Regions from separate parts of the Saccharopolyspora sp. NPDC002376 genome, predicted to be linked through region 2. Evidence: riboswitches for the same ligand, from Rfam matches in the RefSeq annotation. Region 2 holds a riboswitch; each other region holds the start of a gene.
The links. Region 2 has a riboswitch for thiamine pyrophosphate ahead of ACWCO2_RS23355 (ECF transporter S component). Riboswitches for the same ligand answer to the same signal wherever they lie in the genome.
Positions count from the first base shown of each region.

Region 1: linked by a shared signal. The riboswitch ahead of thiD (bifunctional hydroxymethylpyrimidine kinase/phosphomethylpyrimidine kinase) and the one ahead of ACWCO2_RS23355 (ECF transporter S component) in region 2 are both predicted to bind thiamine pyrophosphate.
Region 3: linked by a shared signal. The riboswitch ahead of thiO (glycine oxidase ThiO) and the one ahead of ACWCO2_RS23355 (ECF transporter S component) in region 2 are both predicted to bind thiamine pyrophosphate.

Region 1 is NZ_JBSFBZ010000050.1:14,061-16,316, reverse strand. Features, by position in the region: gene tenA (thiaminase II) at 1-189, opposite strand, end outside; gene thiD (bifunctional hydroxymethylpyrimidine kinase/phosphomethylpyrimidine kinase) at 334-1,131, opposite strand; TPP riboswitch at 1,119-1,216, opposite strand; gene ACWCO2_RS27540 (hypothetical protein) at 1,242-1,490, opposite strand; gene ACWCO2_RS27535 (alpha/beta hydrolase family protein) at 1,634-2,256, opposite strand, start outside.
Region 2 is NZ_JBSFBZ010000037.1:38,565-40,820, reverse strand. Features, by position in the region: gene ACWCO2_RS23360 (ABC transporter ATP-binding protein) at 1-626, opposite strand, end outside; gene ACWCO2_RS23355 (ECF transporter S component) at 623-1,180, opposite strand; TPP riboswitch at 1,212-1,323, opposite strand; gene pqqE (pyrroloquinoline quinone biosynthesis protein PqqE) at 2,016-2,256, opposite strand, start outside.
Region 3 is NZ_JBSFBZ010000009.1:49,253-51,508, forward strand. Features, by position in the region: gene thiE (thiamine phosphate synthase) at 1-638, opposite strand, end outside; TPP riboswitch at 711-815, shown strand; gene thiO (glycine oxidase ThiO) at 807-1,925, shown strand; gene thiS (sulfur carrier protein ThiS) at 1,922-2,122, shown strand; gene thiG (thiazole synthase) at 2,124-2,256, shown strand, end outside.

The sequences.
Region 1 (2,256 bases), on a different contig from region 2:
GGCCTGCGCGAACCCGACCAGGTACCGGGCGTCCTGCACGATGTAGAAGGCGAACACCTCGCGGTCCAGGCTGCCGTCGGCGAGCCCGGTGTTGAACGGGTGCTCGACGATCGCCTTCCGCAGCTCGGCGGTGTGCTCCCAGGCCTGCGCGCAGAACCCGTCGGCGGCCGGGGTGGGAAGCTTGCTCATCGAAGTCCTCTCTCGGGGACCGCGATTTCAATGGAAATCAGACGTGCGATCTCCATTGAAATCGCGGGCGTTGTCCACAACGACCGGCGTGCCGTGGTGCCGACGCGCCGGTGATCCGCGAGTTCGATCAGAACCGCGGGAAGATCACCACCACTGGTGGAAGTGGTGCACCGGCCCGTGGCCGTGGCCGACGTCCAGTCGCTCGGACGCACGCAGCGCCTCGGTCAGGTACTCCTTGGCCTCGCGCACAGCCGTCAGCCAGTCCGGGCGCTGCGGGCGCAGCGCGGCGATGGCGGCCGAGAGGGTGCAGCCGGTGCCGTGGTCGTTGGTGGTCACGACCCGCTCGCTGGTCAGGAACTCGGCGCCCCCGTCGCCGTACAGCAGGTCCACACTGGACTCACCGGACAGGTGGCCGCCCTTGAGCAGCACCTGCTTGGCGCCGAGCCCGGCGAGCCGTTCGGCCTGCGCGGCCATGCCGTCGACCTCGACGAGCTCCGGCTCCCCCAGCAGATCTGCCGCCTCCGGCAGGTTCGGGGTGATCAGGTCGACCCGCGGCAGCAGCTCGTCGCGCAGCGCGCCGACCGCTTCCGGCGCGAGCAGCCGGTCCCCGCTCTTGGCGACCATGACCGGGTCCAGCACCACGTGCCGCGGCGCGTAGCGGTCCAGCACGTCGACCACCGCGCGGATCACCTCGGCGTTGGCCAGCATGCCGATCTTGACCGCGTCCACCCGCACGTCGTCGAGCAGCGTGACCAGCTGCGAGGTGATGAACGCCGGCGGCACCTCGTGCACCTCGGCAACCCCGGTGGTGGTCTGCGCGACCAGGGCGGTGATCACGGACATGCCGTAGGCGCCGTGCGCCGAGAAGGCCTTCAGGTCTGCCTGGACTCCGGCGCCACCGCTGGGGTCTGTTCCCGCGATGGTCAGCACGTTCGGAACCATGACGTCCCTCCGCTAGTACGAGCTAGGTCAGGTTCAACGGGTCTGATCTCAGCCTGGCCGAAACCGGGCACCCCGCGTCACTCGCACCAACCTAACCCGAGAGAGGGCCATCAGTCGATGAGCCCCACCACCGCACCGGCGCTGAGCGCCTCACCGGCCCGCACCTGGTGCCAGAGCGTCCCGGTGGCCAGCGCCGACACCCACCCGACGACCTCGCCGTCCATTCCGACCTCGGCCAACCGGTCGCCGACGTGCACGGCGCTCCCATCAGCGGCCAACCACCGCACCAGCACCCCGCGCACCGGAGCCAGCCCCACCACCGGACGACGCCGCAACTCCGGAAACACCAACTCGGTCATCTGCGCACCCTCCGCAAACAACCCAGGATCACCCCGGCCGTCCGCAGCGACAAGGAGCGCGAAACCGAACACACCCAATGGCCCACGGTCAACCGGACCGAACATGCACATCGATCAGGTCAACGACCTGCGGAAACGGCGATCTACGAGAGATGGCGGCGGAACCACGAGGTCAGGCCGTCGTCCACCTCGCGGGCCAGCGGTAGCTGCGGTGCGGGCTCGATGCCGGGCTCATCGGCGAGCGCATGCGCCAATCCGGGGATGGACAGCAGTTCGGACCGCTCCCCCACAGCGTCGACGAGGCGCGACGCGTCGGCGCGCAGCGGTGGGGCGTCGAGCTCACCGCTGACGACCAGCAGCGGCGCGCGCTCGGCGATGGTGTCCGCCTTGGCGATGAAGTCCAGGCTGTCGGCAGCCCGAGCGGATTCGGCGTCGTAGGAGTACTCGCCCGGGAACATGTCGACGACGGTCCGGATCCGGATGGCGGAGTTCACGACAGCGGCGGCGAAGACGGGAATCCCGGTGTCGGCCAGGATCCGCAGCGCGACGGCCCCACCGAGCGAGCCGCCGAGCACACCGATCGGGCCGTCGTCGACCGGCAGCTGCGCACGGATCGATTCCAGCGCGGCCGGGAACTCCTCGCTCGCCTGCTGGACGAACGGGTGGAACACCGACATCAGCGGATCCTCGCGGAGCAGCGCCAGACCGGCATCCATGCTGCCGTCGACCATGCGCGCCCCGCACATCGGCATGCCGAGATGCACTC
Region 2 (2,256 bases):
AGGACGACGACACGGTCGATGAGCTCCAACCACGGTCCGATCTGGTGGTCGACGACCACCAGGGAGGCACCCGTGCTCGTCACGACGTTCGCCACGGCGTTGCGCACCCGGTCGGCGTTGTCGGGATCGAGCATCGAAGTCGGCTCGTCGAGCAGCAGCATCGAGGGCTGCATCGCCAGAACCCCGGCGAGAGCGAGGCGCTGCAGCTCGCCGCCGGACAGCGCCGACGTCGGCCGGTCGAGCGGGTAGTCCAAGCCGACCAGCTCGAGGGCCTCGGCGACCCGCCGCCAGATCTCCTCCCGAGGGATCCCGTTGTTCTCCGGCCCGAACGCCACATCGCGGCCGATCCGATCAGCCACCACCGCGGACCCGGGGTTCTGCAGCACCAGCCCGATCTGGCCGTCGACCTGGACGTCCCCGCTGGCCTCACCGGGCAGCGCGCCGCCGAGCACACCGGCCAGGGCGTGGATGACCGTTGACTTCCCCGCCCCGCTCGGCCCGGCCAGCAGAACCCGCTCGCCGGGCCGGATGCGCAGGTCGAGCTCGTGGATCGTGGGAGCGCGCCGTCCCAGCGGCTTCCAGCTGAAGCCCCGCAGCTCAGCGCGCAGCCCCGTTGAGATCGTCACACCGCTGTCCGCTCGTGGTGCTCCCGGCCGGGCCCGAAGGCGTCCAAAGCCCCGGTCGCGGCCAGACCGCGAACCAGTGCCCAGCCGCCCAGACCGGCGATGACGACTCCGGAGATCACGAAGAACCCGAGGTGAGCCAGCTGGTAGGGCAGCGCCCAGTCCACGTAGTAGACCTGCCACTCGTAGAACGACTCGAACGCCGCAGCGAGCGCAGCACCCAGCGCGGCGACCAGGGGACCGAACCGGGTCCACAGGAACACGCCCAGGACCAGCTCAACCCCCAGCCCCTGGACGCACCCGGAGACCACGGTCGACAGGCCCCAGCTGTTGCCGAGCAATGCCTCGACGGAAGCGCCGATGACCTCGGTCAGCAGCGCGGCCCCGGGCTTGCGAACAATCAGACCGCCGATCACGCCACCGAGCAGCCACGGACCCCCGAAGAGGCCGGCGCTGGGCGGAAAGGCGAATACGGAGAAGGTGCTCAACACCTGGTAGAGCTGGGACCAGCCCCAGAAAGCGACGCCGATCGCGACACCGAGCATGGCCACGGTCACGAAATCGATCGTCCGATAGCGGAAAGCGGCACCGCGCACCACTTGAACTCCCTTCGCCGGTGCTAACCGGAGCAGGTTCGGAGGGTCTGCGGCTCACCCGCACTCTCAGCGCCCTTCACAACGGCGCTCCCCTGTCATCAGCCCCACACACTACCTCCCGCATCAACGCTCTCAACACCGACTCCGTCCGGGGGAGTGGTGCTGGCGGCGGACGAAACTGTCCGCAGTGGGTCAACTGCCGGGCGTAGCGATCAGTGGATTCGTTGAGCCCTGGGCCCTCCCGCCGGATCCATGGGGAGTGCGCTTCTGGAGGGGTCCCTTCGGGTTCAAAGCCGAGGGGGGTCACCTGACCTGAGAAGCGATTTTGGCGGAACTGGGGCCCTCCTGCTGTGTCGACGGACGTCACCACCCTGCGAACAGTGGCGATATAGGGCGACGCGCGTGAGCTCCGTCCCTCCGGGACGTCGGTCCATGGCGGAGCGATAGGTGGTGACGGTGGCAGTTTTTCTTGAAATTGGCGTCGGTGCCCACTGCACGTTTCGTCTAAAACGTTGCCAATTTCAGGAAAAAACTGGCTCGCCTGCCAGGGTGGCCACCTACCGCTTTGAACCCCAAAGAAATCTTGCTCTCAACGCCACCTCTGCGCGCGTTCGTCCGCCCTGTAACACCGCTGCTGACACGATGGTGCCGTCCCATCGGCCCACGGATACGGCAGAAGAGCCCGAATTTTGGGAAAAACTGCCCGCCTGCCAATGCGACCACCAGCGAATCCACAGTGCACAGTCGTAGGTCGTGAGTGCGTAGCGGTGTTCTAGCACTGCTGTGCACTCACGACCTACGGGATGTCGCGGGGGTGGGGGCGTGGGGTGAGGACTTTTTCGCGGTGTTCTTCGTTGGCTGCTTGGACTGCTTCGGTGACGATGTTGTGGTCTGGGGAGAGGATGCAGACCGGGTCTGTGCGGGCTGGGTCCCCGGTGAGGAGGTAGGCCTGGCAGCGGCAGCCGCCGAAGTCGACTTCTCGGCGGGGGCAGCTGTGGCAGGGTTCGGGCATCCAGTCGGTTCCCCGGAAGGCCTGG
Region 3 (2,256 bases), on a different contig from region 2:
GCGCGGGGGTCTTCGGCTTCGGTGATGGCTCGCACCACCACGACGCGCTCCGCGCCCGCCTTCAGCGCTTCGTCGAGGTTGTCCGGGCCGATGCCGCCGATGGCGAACCACGGTCGGCCGTGCCCGCGGTGCTCCGCCGCGTGCTTGACCAGCTCGAGCCCGGCCGCCGGGCGCCCCGGCTTGGTCGGGGTCGTCCACACCGGGCCGGTGCAGAAGTAGTCCACGCCCGCCTCGGCCGCTGCGGCGTCGGCCTGCACTACGTCGTGCGTGGAGCGACCGATCGCGATGTGCTCGCCGATCATGCGCCGCGCGATGTCCACCGGCAGGTCGTCCTGCCCCAGGTGCAGGATGTCGGCCTCTGCGGCCAGCGCGATGTCCGCGCGGTCGTTGACCGCCAGCAGGGCGCCGTGCCGCACGCACGCCTCGGCCAGCACCTCCAGGGCCGCCAGCTCGTGGCGCGCCTCCAGCGGTGCGCCACCGGGCTGCTTGTCGCGCAGCTGCACGATGTCCACGCCGCCGGCCAGCGCGGCGTCCACGAACTCCGCGAGATCACCGCGTTCGGTGCGGGCGTCGGTGCACAGGTAGAGCCGCGCCTCGTTGAGGCGGGCGCGGATGCCGAAGCCGTCCATTCCAGGCATGCCCCACAGGGTAGCTCTGCTGCGCGCGCGAATGCGGGCTCGGAGCCGGCGTACTCGGCAGGTACGGTGTAAAGCGGTGAGCACGGGAGCCCGGTAGCGGGCTGAGAGGGGGCGTTGGCCCCGACCGTCGAACCTGATCCGGGTCATGCCGGCGCAGGGAGCGTGGAGTTGTCTGAAGAACGAACCGAGCACGTCGTCGTTGTCGGCGGTGGAGTGATCGGGTTGTCCGTCGCCTGGCGCGCAGCGGCCGCCGGGCATCGAGTGCAGTTGGTCGATCCAGCACCGGCGTCCGGTGCGTCCTTCGTGGCGGGTGGAATGCTGGCGCCGATCGCCGAGGCCTGGCCCGGCGAGGAGGAGCTGCTCGAGCTGGGCAGCGCGTCGCTGGAACGCTGGCCCGATTTCGCCGAGGAGCTGAGCCGCACGTCCGGTCTGCCGTCCGGGCTGCGCCGCGAGGGCACCCTCGTGGTCGGCGTGGACAGCGCGGATCGCGCGGAGCTGGACGAACTGGCCGAATACCTGTCCCGTCAGGGCCGCACGGTGACTCGGCTTTCGGGCCGGGAGGCGCGGCGGCTCGAACCGTCCTTGGGGCCCGCGGTGCGCGGTGGCCTCGAAGTTCCGGGAGATCTCGCGGTCGACAACCGCTTGGCGTTGGCCGCGTTGCGAGCTGCGGCGACGGCTGCCGGGGTCGAATTCGTCGCAGCAGCGGCGAAAAGCGTCCGCGAGGGCGCGGTGGAGCTCGAAGATTCCACTGTGGACTGCGATGTTGCGGTGATCGCCGCAGGCGCGCACTCCGGTTCTCTGCACCCCGCGCTGCGCGATCGGATCCGCCCGGTGAAGGGCGAAATCCTGCGTCTCCGCGCACGGACCACTGCGCTGCCGCCGCCGAGCCGCACCGTTCGCGGTCCCGTGCACGGCCGCCCGGTCTACCTGGTGCCGCGCGACGACGGGGGACTGGTGCTCGGCGCCACCCAGTACGAGGTCGGGTTCGACACCGAAGTCACCCTCGGCGGAGTGCGCGACCTGATCGCCGACGCCGAGCAGGTGATGCCGGGCATCGCCGAGTACCAGCTGGTCGAGGCCAAGGCCGGGCTGCGGCCCAGCACCGACGACAACCTGCCGGTGCTCGGCTGGCTGGAGCCGGGCGTGCTGGCCGCCACCGCGCACCACCGCGGCGGGTTCCTGCTCGCCCCGGTGACCGTGGACGCGGTGCTCGCGCTGCTGCGCGGCGACGAACCCGACGCGCTGATCAAGACCACCGATCCGAGCCGATTGGGAGGACAGCAGTGAACGTCGTGATCAACGGGAAACGGCAGCAGGTCGCCGACGGCGCCGTGCTCGCCGCGGTGCTCGCGGAGTTCGGAGTGCCGGACCGGGGTGTGGCGGTGGCCGTGGACGGTGCGGTGGTGCCGCGCGCGAGCTGGCTGGAGACCGAGCTGAACCCCGAGGCCACGATCGAGGTCCTCACCGCAGTGCAAGGAGGGTGACATGGACGACCCGTTGGTGATCGCCGGTCGCGAGTTCGGTTCGCGGCTGATCACCGGGACCGGTGGGGCGACGAACCTCGCCGTCCTGGAACGAGCGCTGATCGCATCCGGCACCGAGCTGACCACCGTGGCGA